2 regions of the Pseudomonas sp. Cab53 genome follow, and region 2 is predicted to be linked to the other one. Evidence: predicted binding sites of a transcription regulator. Region 2 holds the regulator's gene; the other holds the start of a gene.
What was found. The regulator sigma-54, encoded in region 2, starts transcription at its own class of promoters, with help from an activator protein. The targets are predictions, from matches to a motif close to ANTGGCATNNANNTTGCTNT.
Positions count from the first base shown of each region.

Region 1: the regulator sigma-54 is predicted to act here: its motif matches at 4,609-4,628, upstream of glnK (P-II family nitrogen regulator).

Region 1 is NZ_AP021902.1:5,993,358-6,000,616, forward strand. Features, by position in the region: gene xerC (tyrosine recombinase XerC) at 1-686, shown strand, start outside; gene KI241_RS26495 (HAD-IA family hydrolase) at 683-1,387, shown strand; gene sutA (transcriptional regulator SutA) at 1,637-1,960, opposite strand; gene KI241_RS26505 (secondary thiamine-phosphate synthase enzyme YjbQ) at 2,063-2,488, opposite strand; gene KI241_RS26510 (ammonium transporter) at 2,701-4,035, opposite strand; gene glnK (P-II family nitrogen regulator) at 4,069-4,407, opposite strand; gene KI241_RS26520 (accessory factor UbiK family protein) at 4,823-5,083, shown strand; gene KI241_RS26525 (methyl-accepting chemotaxis protein) at 5,123-6,763, opposite strand; gene KI241_RS26530 (YifB family Mg chelatase-like AAA ATPase) at 7,117-7,259, shown strand, end outside.
Region 2 is NZ_AP021902.1:1,010,434-1,017,692, reverse strand. Features, by position in the region: gene KI241_RS04300 (ATP-binding cassette domain-containing protein) at 1-238, opposite strand, end outside; gene KI241_RS04295 (KpsF/GutQ family sugar-phosphate isomerase) at 516-1,490, shown strand; gene KI241_RS04290 (HAD family hydrolase) at 1,491-2,015, shown strand; gene lptC (LPS export ABC transporter periplasmic protein LptC) at 2,023-2,592, shown strand; gene lptA (lipopolysaccharide transport periplasmic protein LptA) at 2,579-3,124, shown strand; gene lptB (LPS export ABC transporter ATP-binding protein) at 3,124-3,849, shown strand; gene KI241_RS04270 (RNA polymerase factor sigma-54) at 4,014-5,507, shown strand; gene raiA (ribosome-associated translation inhibitor RaiA) at 5,584-5,892, shown strand; gene ptsN (PTS IIA-like nitrogen regulatory protein PtsN) at 5,904-6,368, shown strand; gene rapZ (RNase adapter RapZ) at 6,371-7,228, shown strand; gene KI241_RS04250 (HPr family phosphocarrier protein) at 7,244-7,259, shown strand, end outside.

The DNA of each region.
Region 1 (7,259 bases), 1.3 Mb from region 2:
GCCTGCTCTCGGCGGTGCGTGGCCTGTACCAGTACCTCAACCGCGAAGGCCTGTGCGATCACGACCCGGCCACCGGTCTGGCGCCGCCCAAGGGCGAACGCCGACTGCCCAAGACCCTCGACACCGACCGCACCCTGCAATTGCTCGAAGGCGCCGTCGAGGATGACTTCCTGGCGCGGCGGGACCAGGCGATTCTCGAGCTGTTCTATTCTTCCGGCCTCCGGCTCTCGGAGCTGACCGGGCTGAACCTGGACCAACTGGACCTCGCCGACGGCATGGTCCAGGTGCTCGGCAAAGGCAGCAAGACCCGCCTGCTGCCCATCGGCCGCAAGGCCCGCGAGGCGCTGGAACAATGGCTGGCGCTTCGCGCGCTGGCCAATCCCGCCGACGATGCGGTCTTCATCAGCCAGCAGGGGCGGCGCCTCGGCCCGAGGGCGATTCAGCTACGGGTCAAGGCCGCCGGCGAGCGCGAACTGGGCCAGAACCTGCATCCGCACATGCTTCGGCATTCCTTTGCCAGCCATCTGCTGGAGTCCTCCCAGGACTTGCGCGCCGTCCAGGAACTGCTCGGCCACTCGGACATCAAGACCACACAGATCTATACCCACCTGGACTTCCAGCACCTGGCGACGGTCTATGACAGTGCCCACCCCAGGGCCAAACGCATCAAGGGCGACGAATCATGACCATCAAGCTCATCACTTTCGACTTGGACGACACCCTGTGGGACACCGCCCCGGTGATCGCCAGCGCCGAGGCCGTCCTGCGCCAATGGCTGACCGACAACGCACCGAACCTGGGCGGCTTGCCAGTGGAGCATCTGTTCTCGATTCGCGAGCAGGTGTTGCGCGAAGAACCCGGCCTGAAGCATCGCATCAGTGCGTTGCGCCGGCGCGTGCTGTTCCGTGCGTTGCAGGAAGCCGGCTATGACCAGTGGCAAGCGTCGGAGCTGGCGGACCAGGGGTTCGAGGCGTTCCTGCATGCCCGCCATCAGTTGGAGATCTTTCCCGAGGTACAGCCCACCCTGGAAATCCTCGCCAATCAGTTCAGCCTGGGCGTGGTCACCAACGGCAACGCCGACGTGCGCCGCCTGGGGCTGGCCGATTATTTCAAGTTTGCCTTGTGCGCCGAGGACATCGGCATCGCCAAACCCGACGCCCAACTGTTCCACGAAGCCCTGCAACGCGGCGGTGCCACGCCCCAGACCGCCGTGCACATCGGTGACCACCCCGGCGACGACATCGCCGGTGCCCAGCAAGCCGGCCTGCGGGCGGTTTGGTTCAACCCGACGGGCAAGGCCTGGGATGCCGAACATGCGCCAGATGCGGAGATTCGCAGCCTGACCGAACTGCCGAGGTTACTGGCCGGGTGGCATAGCCAACCCTGAACCCTGCCTCACAGCCGCCAAACCCTCTGTGGGAGCGGCTGTGTCCCGCAGCTCCCCGCCTGGCAAAGAAATCTGTGGGAGCGAGCTTGCTCGCGATGACGGCGGCACGTCCAACATCAATCCCAACAGACCCATCGCTATCGCGAGCAAGCTCGCTCCCACAGGGACTGCGTCTGGCCGGGAATAGAATCGCACCCATGAAAAAGCCCGCAGCGACGGCGGGCTTTTTCAGCAAGCAAGAAGCAGAACTCAAATAGGGCGGCTGCCGTATTTGTTGTCGGGTTTCTTGGGCGGGTCGGCGACCACGTTGGCTTCCACTTCCTGCACCTTTCCACCCCGGGCCAGGAATTCTTCCATGGCCTTGGCGAGTGCGTCACGCTCCTTGTTCTTGGCCTCTACGCTCGGCAACTCGTCGACCGACACCGCTGCCTTGGCCTTGCCTTTGGCGGTGGGAGCCGGGACATCGGCACCATCGTCATCGGCAACGTCTTCAGCTGCCGCCTCCAGGCCTTCTTCGGTCTCGTCTTCGTCGCCTACTTCGAGGTCGTCGTTTTCCAGATCATCGTCGCTCATGTTCTACCTCATGACTTGCGAAAAGCAGATTAGTTATAGCCCAGCTTCGCCATCTGTTCGAAGGCTGCCAGAAAAAATTCAACATCCGCCGTCAACCAGCGGTCATGCCCCTTCACCGTATAGCGTGGCGAGGACTTTACGAGCACCGCCATGATCACGGTGCTCGCCCAGATAAACACCTTGCCAGGTCCCCAACGCCAGCCGTCCAGCCGTCACCGGCAGGGTCAGCTGACAACCGAGCACGCTCGCCTTGAAGTGCGCCGGGAGGTCGTCCAGGCCTTCGTCGTTGTGCTCGTAATCGGCGGTTCCTTGTGGGATCAGCCGATTGAAAAATCGTTCGAAGTCTCGACGTACCGCCGGATCGGCGTTCTCGTTGATCGTCAACGAAGCCGAGGTGTGCTGCAGCCACAGATGCAACAGACCGACACGGCACGCCCGGAGTTCAGGCAGGCCGGCGAGCAACTCGTCCGTCACCAGATGAAAGCCCCGGGGCCGTGCCCGCAGGGTAATCAGCGTCTGTTGCCACATACACTTCTCCGCACGCTCGGCGCGCATTCTAGCGCGCTCTGAAAAAAAACAAAGGGCCTAATATTCTTGCCTCCATGTAAGCCTTTGGCGGCAGAAAAGCCCATGTCGCCTATACAACAAAAGGCGTCGGAAAAACCGGCCTGCCTTATGGGCAGTGACAAATTCCAGGCAAAAAAATGCCCGGCGAACCGGGCAATTTTTAACGCGTGCACTTACAGGTTGTAGCCACGCTCGTTGTGTTGCGCCAGGTCCAGGCCCACCGCCTCTTCTTCCTCGGAGACACGCAGACCCATGACAGCGTCCAGCACCTTTAGGATGATGAAAGTGACGATCGCGGTGTAGATCACCGTGAAGCCCACGCCTTTGGCTTGAATCCATACTTGTGCGGCGATGTCGGTCACGGTGCCGAAGCCACCCAGGGCCGGGGCCGCGAACACGCCGGTGAGGATCGCGCCGAGGATACCGCCGATGCCGTGCACGCCGAAGGCGTCCAGGGAGTCGTCGTAGCCAAGCTTGCGCTTGAGGGTGGTGGCGCAGAAGAAGCACACCACGCCCGCCGCCAGGCCGATGACCAGGGCGCCCATCGGGCCCACGGTGCCGGCCGCCGGCGTGATGGCCACCAGGCCCGCGACCACGCCCGAGGCGATGCCCAGCGCGCTTGGCTTGCCGTGGGTGATCCACTCGGCAAACATCCAGCCCAGTGCTGCCGCAGCGGTGGCGATCTGAGTCACCAGCATCGCCATGCCGGCGGTGCCATTGGCGGCGACGGCGGAACCGGCGTTAAAGCCGAACCAACCGACCCACAGCATGGCCGCGCCCATCAGGGTGTAGCCCAGGTTATGCGGTGCCATCGGCGTGGTCGGGAAGCCCTTGCGCTTGCCCAGTACCAGGCACGCCACCAGGCCCGCGATACCGGCGTTGATGTGCACCACGGTGCCGCCGGCGAAGTCCAGCACGCCCCAGTCCCACAACAGGCCGCCGTTACCGGACCAGACCATGTGCGCGATCGGCGCGTAGACCAGGGTGAACCAGATGCCCATGAAGACCAGCATGGCGGAGAACTTCATGCGCTCGGCAAAGGCACCGACGATCAGGGCCGGGGTGATGATGGCGAACGTCATCTGGAAGGTGATGAACACCGCTTCCGGGAACAGCGCCGTTGGACCGGTGATGCTCGCCGGGGTCACGCCCGCCAGGAACGCCTTGCCCAGGCCGCCGATGAAGGAATTGAAATTGACGACGCCCTGCTCCATGCCGGTGGTGTCGAACGCGATGCTGTAGCCATAGATGACCCACAACACACTGATCAGACCGGTAATGGCAAAGCACTGCATCATCACGGAAAGAAGGTTTTTCGACCGGACCATGCCGCCATAGAACAGCGCCAGGCCGGGAATGGTCATGAACAGAACAAGAATGGTGGCCGTCAGCATCCAGGCGGTGTCGCCGGAGTTGAGGACGGGGGCTGCCGCTTCTTCCGCCATGGCCAGGCCAGGCATTACGAAGGACAACAGGGCTCCTAGCCCTGCGAATTTACGCAGAGTCATATTGTTTTCTCCTGGGGCGTTGGGTTTGGCGGCTTAGATGGCGTCGGTATCGGTTTCGCCGGTACGGATGCGAATAGCCTGTTCCAGATTGACCACGAAGATCTTTCCGTCACCGATCTTGCCGGTGTTGGCGGCCTTGGTGATCGCTTCGATCACACGGTCCAGATCCTTGTCGTCAATGGCGACATCGATCTTCACCTTGGGCAGGAAATCGACCACGTATTCCGCGCCGCGATACAGCTCGGTGTGACCTTTCTGCCGCCCGAAGCCTTTGACCTCAGTAACGGTAATGCCCTGCACGCCGATCTCGGACAACGACTCGCGCACGTCGTCCAACTTGAACGGCTTGATGATGGCAGTGACTAGCTTCATGAAACTCTCTCCCGAATTGGTGGACTTGCCCCAGGAAAACAAACCCGACTCAAGTCTAAGCGCAGTGCCTGGCTTTGTAACGCGTCGTCGGCCCAAGTTGCCCGACAGGTGCCAGCTAACCGATCCTGGCGAAGCTCCCCGCTTCGCCTGCTGCACTGCATTCGTCACAGCGACTGCATCAGTGCATGGGTCATCAGCCTCTAAGCAGAAACCTTGCCATCTGTGCCCAAACCCTCTGTTTTCAATCCCTTACCCCACACCTGTACCTGCATCACGTGATGAACCGCGGCGATACGCACAACAACAGTGCGAAGACGCCCGCCCGCGTGCGCGAAAAGCGTGCATCCCCGCCTGCGGGAATTGACTATAGACACTGCGTGGTACACTGCCCGCCATCGTTTTCAGGACACTTGCCATGCTTGCGCCAAAAGACCTCCTCGACGCCCTGAGCGGCCATGCCGCCCGCCTCATGAGCGGTGACACGCCGTTGCCCAAGAGCGAAATCGAAAGCCAGCTCAAGGCCTTGCTGCAAAGCGGGTTCAGCAAGCTGGACCTGGTGAGCCGGGAGGAATTCGACAGTCAGATGGTGGTGCTGGCCCGCACCCGGGCGCGCCTGGAAAGCCTGGAGGCGAAGGTCGCGGAGCTGGAAGCGCGACTGACGCCGACCGCGGAGTAAACCGCCCGGAGCCACGCCCCGGCGCGCATGCAACGGGGATTAGAGACGAAAACGGCTGACCAGCGTATTGAATGACAGCGCCAGGCCGGACAGCGCCTGGCTCGACGCATTGGTCTGGTTCGCCCCCGCCGCGGTCTGGGTCGAGAGATCCTGGATGTTCACCAGGTTGCGGTCCACCTCACGGGCCACATGGGCCTGCTCCTCGGACGCCGTGGCGATGACCAGGTTACGGTCGTTGATCTGCGCGATCCCATCGGCGATCTGCTCCAACGCCTGGCCAGTGGCCCGGGCCAGCCCCTGGGTCTGGGTGACCAGCGCCTGGCTCTTGCCCATGGCATCGACCGCGCCGTCGGCTCGGTCCTGCACCGCGAGGATCATGCCCTCGATCTCACCGGTAGACGCCTGGGTGCGCGCCGCCAGGGCGCGAACCTCGTCGGCGACCACAGCAAAGCCACGCCCCTGTTCCCCGGCCCGGGCCGCCTCGATGGCCGCGTTGAGGGCCAACAAATTGGTCTGCTCGGCGATCCCCCGGATCACATCCAACACCTTGCCGATATCACGCACTTGTACCGCCAGGTCTCGGACCAGCCCGGTGGACGAGGTGATTTCCTGGGTCGCATGATCGATCGCCTGCACCGCGCTGCGCGCCTGGTCACGTCCGCTGCTGGCCTGGGCACTGGTCGCTTGGGACGCCTGGGAAGTGGACACGGCATTGCGGGCGACTTCCTCTACCGCTGACGTCATCTCGGTCACGGCGGTGGCCGCCTGTTGGATTTCATCATTCTGCCGGATCAAGGCGCGACTGCCGTCGTCAGTGACCGCCGTCAACTCCTCGGCCGCGGAGGCCAACTGGTCCGAAGCACTGGCGATCTGCTGGAGCGTGGTCTTCAGGCTGGCCTGCATGTCGCCAAGGGCCGCAAGCAACTGGCCGGCCTCGTCACGGCGACGACGGGTGATGTGCTGGGTCAGGTCGCCTTGGGCGATGCGCTCGGCACAGTCGAGTGCGACGGCAATCGGCTGGCTGATCACGCGGCTGATGAACATCCCCAGCAACAGCGCCGCGACAAACGCGATGGCGATGCCGCTGTACAGGATCGTCCGGGCCGACACCTCCTGGCGGGCGGCGTCCTGGGCGCTTTCGCTGATCTGGCGATCATTGGAGTCGATCATGATGGTCAACTGGTCCATTACCTTGCGGTAGGTTTTCTGCAAGTCGCCCAGCAGCAGGGCACGCCCGTTCTCCAGGTCGCCGGCCGCCATCATCGCCACGTATCGTTGCACCATGGCCTGGTAGACCGGCCAATCGCGGGCCACCTGGTCGCCGGCCAGGCGCTCATCCTCGGCCAGGCGACCTTTGCGGTACTCGGCGAATGCCTGTTCGCTGGCCAACTGATTGGCTTTCATCGAGGCCAGGAATTCATCCTTCATGCTTTGCGGGGCATTGCCGGCGGTGGCGACATACAGGCGGTACATGTCACGCGTCTGGCCAACGGCCTTGGTCTTTGTCTGCGCCGTATTGGCGACCGACACCAGGTTGGTGTTGAACACGGTCTGCAAGCGCGCGGACAAGGTCGCGACGCCGCTGACGCCCAGCATGCCCACGGCCAGAGTGATGAACGCACACAGGACGAACGAGGTGATCAGCTTGGTCGAGAATTTCGCGTCATTGATCCAGTTCATCGGGTTCTCATGGAGCGCCCTTGAGCGCCCCTTCAGGTGGGTATTCCCCCGCCCCGGGTCACGCCAGGCAAGGAGCTAATGGCTCTTTGCCATTTTCGAAAAATGTTACAGCCCGTAAAAGATTGCCAACAATGGACGGCGGCGCATGAGCGTATGGATTTTTCAACGATCACGCGGCCACCCCGCATCGATGCCGGGGCACTCCAAGGGCGCGTCGCGATGCCAGGCGCAGTCATCGTCCTGCAACATCTCGCCAAGATTTGCGCCTTCAACGGTCGCGCTTGAACGCCATTGCGCGACTAACCTTCAGGGGCCGCAGGATGCGGCTTCCCTATTCACTCAAGGAACGATTCATGTCGCTTGCCATCGTCCACAGCCGCGCCCAGGTGGGGGTGGAGGCTCCCGCCGTTACCGTTGAAGTTCACTTGGCCAATGGCCTGCCGTCGCTGACGATGGTCGGCCTGCCCGAAGCGGCGGTGAAGGAAAGCAAGGACCG
Region 2 (7,259 bases):
GGTCGCTGCGCGACAACTGGGGAAGATTCTGGCCATTGACCCAGACTTCGCCGGCACTGGGACGCAACTGCGCGCCCATCAGCCGCAGCAACGTGGTCTTGCCGCACCCGGAAGGCCCCATGATGCCGGTCACCTTGCCGCGTGGAATGCGAATATCGATGTCATTGAAAATGCTGCGCGTCCCTCGCTTGAAGGACAGCCCCTTCAGCTCGACCGCGTAAGCGTTGTCGGCACTCATCTAAACTCCTTGCGATGCAGCCTCACATTCGAATGCCCCGGCCTGCCGACAAACGCCGGTACCGCCGGGCACCCGAACCGGCGGCGAACTATATCACTGCAACACCCTTGCGCCCAAGGCCCAAGCCTGGGGCCAGTCGGCCTGGATCCACGGATAAAGACCACACTTTGTGTCAGGCCGGGCGACCCATTCACACAAAGCATGACGAACTTACGTGAGGGAATTGTTCATTGCCGCTATAATCGCCGCCTTTTCATCGGGCTATACGATTTCTGACATGAGCCAATCCAGCGACCTGATTCAATCGGCACAACGTACCATCCGCCTCGAGCTCGAAGCCGTACAAGGCTTGCTGCCCCATATCGACGCTGATTTCGTACGCGCCTGCGAGATGATTCTGGCCAGCAAGGGCCGCGTGGTCGTGGTCGGCATGGGCAAGTCCGGGCACATCGGCAACAAGATTGCCGCCACGCTGGCCAGCACCGGCACCACGGCATTTTTCGTTCACCCGGCCGAAGCCAGCCACGGCGACATGGGCATGATCACCCGGGATGACGTCATCCTCGCCCTGTCCAACTCCGGCTCCACCAATGAAATCGTCACGCTGCTGCCGTTGATCAAGCGCCTGGGCATCCAGTTGATCAGCCTCACCGGCAACCCCGACTCGCCCCTGGCCAAGGCCGCCGACGTGAACCTTAACGTGCATGTCGAGCACGAAGCCTGCCCGCTGAACCTGGCACCGACCTCATCCACCACCGCCGCGCTGGTCATGGGCGATGCCCTGGCCGTGGCCCTGCTGGAAGCCCGGGGTTTCACCGCCGAAGACTTCGCCTTCTCCCACCCCGGCGGCGCCCTCGGCCGTCGCCTGCTGCTGAAGGTCGACGACGTGATGCACGCCGGCCAGGAGTTGCCGCAGGTGCAGCGCGGCACCTTGCTCAAGGATGCCCTGATGGAGATGACCCGCAAGGGCCTGGGCATGACGGTGGTCCTGGAAGCCGACGGCAAGCTGGCCGGGATCTTCACCGACGGCGACCTGCGCCGCACCCTGGACCGCACCATCGACATCCACAGCGCCACCATCGACCAGGTGATGACGCCCCACGGCAAGACCGCCCGCGCCGAGATGCTCGCCGCCGAGGCCCTGAAGATCATGGAAGACCACAAGATCAACGCCCTGGTGGTCGTCGACGACGAAGACCGTCCGGTGGGCGCCCTGAACATGCACGATCTGCTGCGTGCGGGAGTCATGTAAATGAGCACAGACCTGTTGCAACGCGGCAAGGCCATCAAGCTGGCGGTATTCGATGTGGACGGCGTACTGACCGACGGTCGCCTGTATTTCCTCGAGGACGGCAGCGAGTTCAAGACCTTCAACACCCTCGACGGCCAGGGCATCAAGATGCTGATGGCCGCCGGCGTGCAGACCGCGATCATCAGCGGCCGCAAGACCCCGGTGGTCGAACGGCGCGCCAAGAACCTCGGCATCCCGCACCTTTACCAGGGGCGCGAGGACAAACTCGTCGTCCTCGACGAACTTCTGGGCCAACTCAACCTAAGCTATGAACAGGTGGCCTACCTCGGTGACGACCTGCCGGACCTGCCGGTGATCCGCCGCGTCGGCCTTGGCATGGCCGTGGCCAATGCGGCCGGCTTCGTACGCGAGCACGCCCACGGTGTGACCACGGCGCGCGGCGGCGAAGGCGCGGCCCGCGAATTCTGTGAACTGATCCTGCGCGCCCAGGGCCGCCTCGAAGCGGCCAACGCCGCGTACCTGTGAGCCAATTATGCTGAGCAAGAAGATTCGCACCATCGTGGTGTTTGCCTGTATCGCGGCGATTTTCGCGGCGGTGGGCTACTGGAACATCAGCCCGGAACGGTTTCTCGACCAGCCCGCGCCGGTGGTCGAGGAAAAGATCGACTGGTATGCGACCAACACCCACACCCTGCAATACCTGCCCGACGGAAAAGTGCAGTACGAAATGACAGCCGACAAGGTCGACCACGTCAAGGCAACCGACATTACGCTGGTCACCACGCCGGACCTGAACATGTTTCGCGGCACCGAGTTTCCGTGGCACGTGCAGAGCAAGCGCGCCGAAGTCAATTCCGGCGGCACCGAAGTGGAGTTGATCGACTCGGTGCGCGTGGCCCGGACCGACGAGAAGAACCGCACGACCATCATCACCAGCACACGCATGACGGTGTTCCCGCAGCAACAATATGCGCAGACCGAGCAACCCGTTAGAATCGACGGCGCCGGGGGTGTATCGACCGGCACGGGAATGAAGGCGTATTTGAAGGAAAGCAGGATACACCTGCTATCGAACGTAAGAGGACAGTATGAAGCTCGCTAAAACCCTCCCTATTTTGCTCAGTCTGGGCGCAGCACTGGGAAGCGCGAGCGCCTGGGCTCTTCCCAACGACCGCGACCAGCCTATCCGCATCCAGGCCGACGACGCCCAATTGGACGACAAGAACGGCGTAGCCACCTACAAGGGCGATGTGATCATCACCCAGGGCTCGATGAAAGTGACCGGCAACACCGTGACCATCACGCGCACCCAGTCCGGCGACATCGACGTGGTGACCTCGGTCGGCAACCTGGCCTACTTCGAGCAGTTGCAGACCGCCGGCGACACCAAGCCTGTGCAGGGCTATGGCGTGACCATCCAGTACCACGCCTCCCAGGACCGCGTCGTTCTGATCGACCGCGCCAAGGTCGTCGACAAGGACAACAACGTCACCCAGGGTGAGAAGATCGTCTACGACACCAACAAGAAACTGGCCAGCGCCGGTCGCGCCACCGGCAGCAAGGTGACCGAGCAGCGCCCACGGATCGACATGGTGATCCAGCCTAAAAAGAAAACCGACCAGAAGGCCCAGTAATGGCAACTCTGAAAGCTCAGCACTTGGCCAAGAGCTACAAGAGCCGTCAAGTCGTGCGTGATGTCAGCCTGTCCATCGACAGCGGCCAGATCGTCGGCCTGCTCGGCCCCAACGGCGCGGGCAAGACCACCTGCTTCTACATGATCGTCGGCCTGGTCCAGGCCGACCAGGGTCGCGTACTGATCGACGACCTGGATGTCAGCCACCAGCCGATGCACGGCCGGGCCAAGGCCGGTATCGGCTACTTGCCGCAAGAAGCGTCGATCTTCCGCAAGCTGTCGGTCGCCGACAACATCATGGCGATCCTCGAGACCCGCAAGGAACTCGACAAGGCCGGTCGTCGCCAGGAACTGGAAAGCCTGCTGCAGGAATTCCATATCAGCCACATTCGCGACAACCTGGGCATGAGCCTGTCCGGTGGTGAACGGCGCCGGGTGGAAATCGCCCGGGCCCTGGCCACCGCACCGAAGTTCATCCTGCTCGACGAACCCTTCGCCGGCGTGGACCCGATCTCGGTGGGCGACATCAAGCAGATCATCCACCACCTCAAGGCCAAGGGCATCGGCGTGCTCATCACCGACCACAACGTGCGCGAGACCCTGGATATCTGCGAGACCGCCTATATCGTCAATGACGGCCAGTTGATCGCCGAAGGCGACTCCGCCGCCATCCTGGCCAACGACCTGGTCAAGGAAGTGTACCTGGGCCATGAGTTCCGCCTGTAAGCACGAGTGTCTGGCGAATCGCCGCGGGCATTGCTGATTTTATTATGGTGATGCCCTAGGCAAACACTTCAGTTTCAGGCATATAATTTGCTTAAGTTTGGCGCTTCGGCGCCCTGTAGTGGATGGCGCATGTGCGCCGGCGAATAAGGTGTTAAGCCCCTGCCATGAAACCATCGCTAGTCTTGAGAATGGGCCAGCAGCTGACGATGACGCCGCAGCTGCAACAGGCCATCCGCCTGCTCCAATTGTCGACCCTGGACCTGCAACAGGAAATCCAAGAGGCTCTGGAGTCCAATCCGATGCTCGAACGCCAGGAAGAAGGCGACGACTTCGACAACACCGACCCGCTGGCCGACAACGTCGAGCAGAAGACCAACACCGAGATCCCCGAACCGTCCTACCAGGAAGCCGCCCCGACGGTGGACAACCTCGAGGACGGCGAATGGAACGAACGCATTCCCAACGACCTGCCCGTGGACACGGCCTGGGAAGACGTCTACCAGACCAGCGCCAGCAGCCTGCCGAGCAGCGATGACGACGAGTGGGACTTCACCACCCGCACCTCCGCCGGCGAAAGCCTGCAAAGCCACTTGCTGTGGCAGTTGAACCTGGCGCCGATGTCCGACACCGATCGCCTGATCGCCGTCACCCTGATCGACTGCATCAACAACCAGGGCTACCTGGACGAGACCCTGGAAGAAATCCTGGAAGCCTTCGACCCCGAGCTCGACATCGAGCTGGACGAGATCGAGGCCGTTCTCCACCGGATCCAACAGTTCGAGCCGGCCGGCATCGGCGCCCGCAACCTGGGCGAATGCCTGCTGCTGCAACTGCGCCAGTTGCCGGCCAAGACACCCTGGCTGACCGAAGCCAAGCGACTGGTCACCGACTACATCGACCTGCTGGGCGGCCGCGACTACAGCCAGTTGATGCGCCGCATGAAGCTCAAGGAAGACGAACTGCGCCAGGTCATCGAACTGGTGCAGAGCCTCAACCCGCGCCCCGGCTCGCAGATCGAATCCACCGAACCCGAATACGTGGTGCCCGACGTCATCGTGCGCAAGCACAACGATCGCTGGCTGGTCGAGCTGAACCAGGAGTCGGTGCCCAAGCTGCGGGTCAACGCCCAGTACGCCGGCTTCGTCAGGCGCGCCGACACCAGCGCCGACAACACCTTCATGCGCAACCAGTTGCAGGAAGCGCGCTGGTTCATCAAGAGCCTGCAGAGTCGCAACGAAACCCTGATGAAAGTGGCCACCCAGATCGTCGAGCATCAGCGCGGCTTCCTGGAGTACGGCGACGAAGCGATGAAACCGTTGGTCCTGCATGACATTGCCGAGGCAGTGGGCATGCACGAGTCGACGATTTCCCGGGTAACCACCCAGAAATTCATGCATACCCCACGGGGCATCTATGAATTGAAATACTTTTTCTCCAGCCATGTCAGCACCTCCGAAGGCGGCGAATGCTCGTCCACGGCCATCCGCGCAATCATCAAGAAACTGGTGGCTGCGGAAAATCAGAAAAAGCCGTTGAGTGACAGCAAGATCGCTGGTTTACTGGAGGCACAAGGCATTCAGGTGGCCCGCCGTACCGTCGCCAAGTACCGCGAATCCCTCGGGATCGCACCTTCGAGCGAACGCAAGCGGTTGATGTAACAGGCCACGCCACAGCGTTCCAGTGGCAGGCATTTCTGCCTGCCGCTTTATGCACTGGCAACGAAGGAGAAGCTGTATGCAAGTCAACATCAGTGGACACCAACTGGAAGTGACCGAACCCCTGCGCACCTATATCGGCGAAAAACTCGACCGATTGGAAAGGCATTTCGACAAGATCACCAATGTGCAAGTCACGATGAACGTCGAGAAGCTGCTGCAGAAAATCGAAGCCACGTTGCATATTCCCGGCGGAGAGGTGGTTGCCAATGCGGAGCACACAGACATGTATGCCGCGATTGACCTGCTGACCGACAAGCTGGATCGCCAACTCAAAAAGCATAAGGAAAAGACCCAGAGCCTCCTCCAGGGCGCTACCGGTCGTTAACCCCCCAATCCATGATCCGACTAGAAACCATCCTGACCCCCGGCCGTTCCCTGGTGAACGCGCCGGGCGGCAGTAAAAAGAAAGCCCTCGAACAAATCGCCAACCTGATCCACCGCGAAGTGCCGGATCTGGAAATGCAGGACGTCTTCGAGGCCCTCGTTGCCCGTGAAAAACTCGGCTCCACCGGTTTTGGCAACGGCATCGCCATTCCTCACTGCCGCCTCAAGGGATGCACCTCGCCCATCAGCGCGTTGCTGCACCTTGAAGCCGCCATCGATTTCGACGCCATTGACGGCGCACCGGTCGACCTGCTGTTCGTACTGCTGGTCCCGGAAGCGGCGACCGATGCGCATCTTGAGCTGCTGCGCCAGATCGCCAGCATGCTGGACCGCAAGGAAGTGCGCGAAAAATTGCGCAGCGCACCGACTAACCAAGCCTTGTATCAGGTTGTCCTGGACGAGCAGAACGGTCATTAAACATGCGCATGATCATCGTCAGTGGTCGCTCCGGCTCCGGTAAAAGCACGGCCCTCAATGTGCTTGAGGACAGCGGCTACTACTGCATAGACAACCTGCCCGCCGGCTTGCTGCCGGAGCTGGCCGAGCGCGCGATGATCCATACCGAGCTGGCGCAGCCTTTGGTGGCGGTGTCCATCGACGCGCGCAACCTGCCTAGCCACCTGTCGCGTTTCCCGGCCCTGCTCGAGGAAGTGCGCAGCCGGCACATCCAGTGCGATGTCTTGTACCTGGATGCTGATGAAGAAACACTGCTCAAGCGGTTTTCCGAAACCCGCCGGCGCCACCCGCTGAGCAACGCCAATCGCTCCCTGGCCGAAGCCATCGAGGATGAGAGCCAACTGCTGGGGCCGATTGCCGACCTGGCGGACCTGAAGGTCAATACCACGAACCTGAACCTGTATCAGCTGCGCGACACCATCAAGTTGCGCCTGCTGAACCAGCCGGAGCCAGGTACGGCGTTCCTGGTGGAGTCGTTCGGGTTCAAACGTGGCATGCCCGTGGACGCCGACCTGGTGTTCGACGTGCGCTGCCTGCCCAACCCTTATTGGAAACCGGAGTTGCGCGAGCAGTCCGGGCTCGACCAACCGGTAATCGACTACCTGGCCGCACAGCCGGATGTCGAAGAGATGTACCAGGATATTTCCAGCTACCTGCTCAAGTGGCTGCCCCGCTTTGCCGCCAGCAACCGTGCCTACGTCACGATTGCCATTGGCTGCACGGGCGGCCATCACCGCTCCGTCTACCTGACCGAACGCCTGGGTCAGCTCCTGCAACAATCCCTGAAGAATGTCCAGGTTCGCCACCGCGACCTCAGTTAAAGGATTCACATCGCGATGCCTGCTCAGGAAA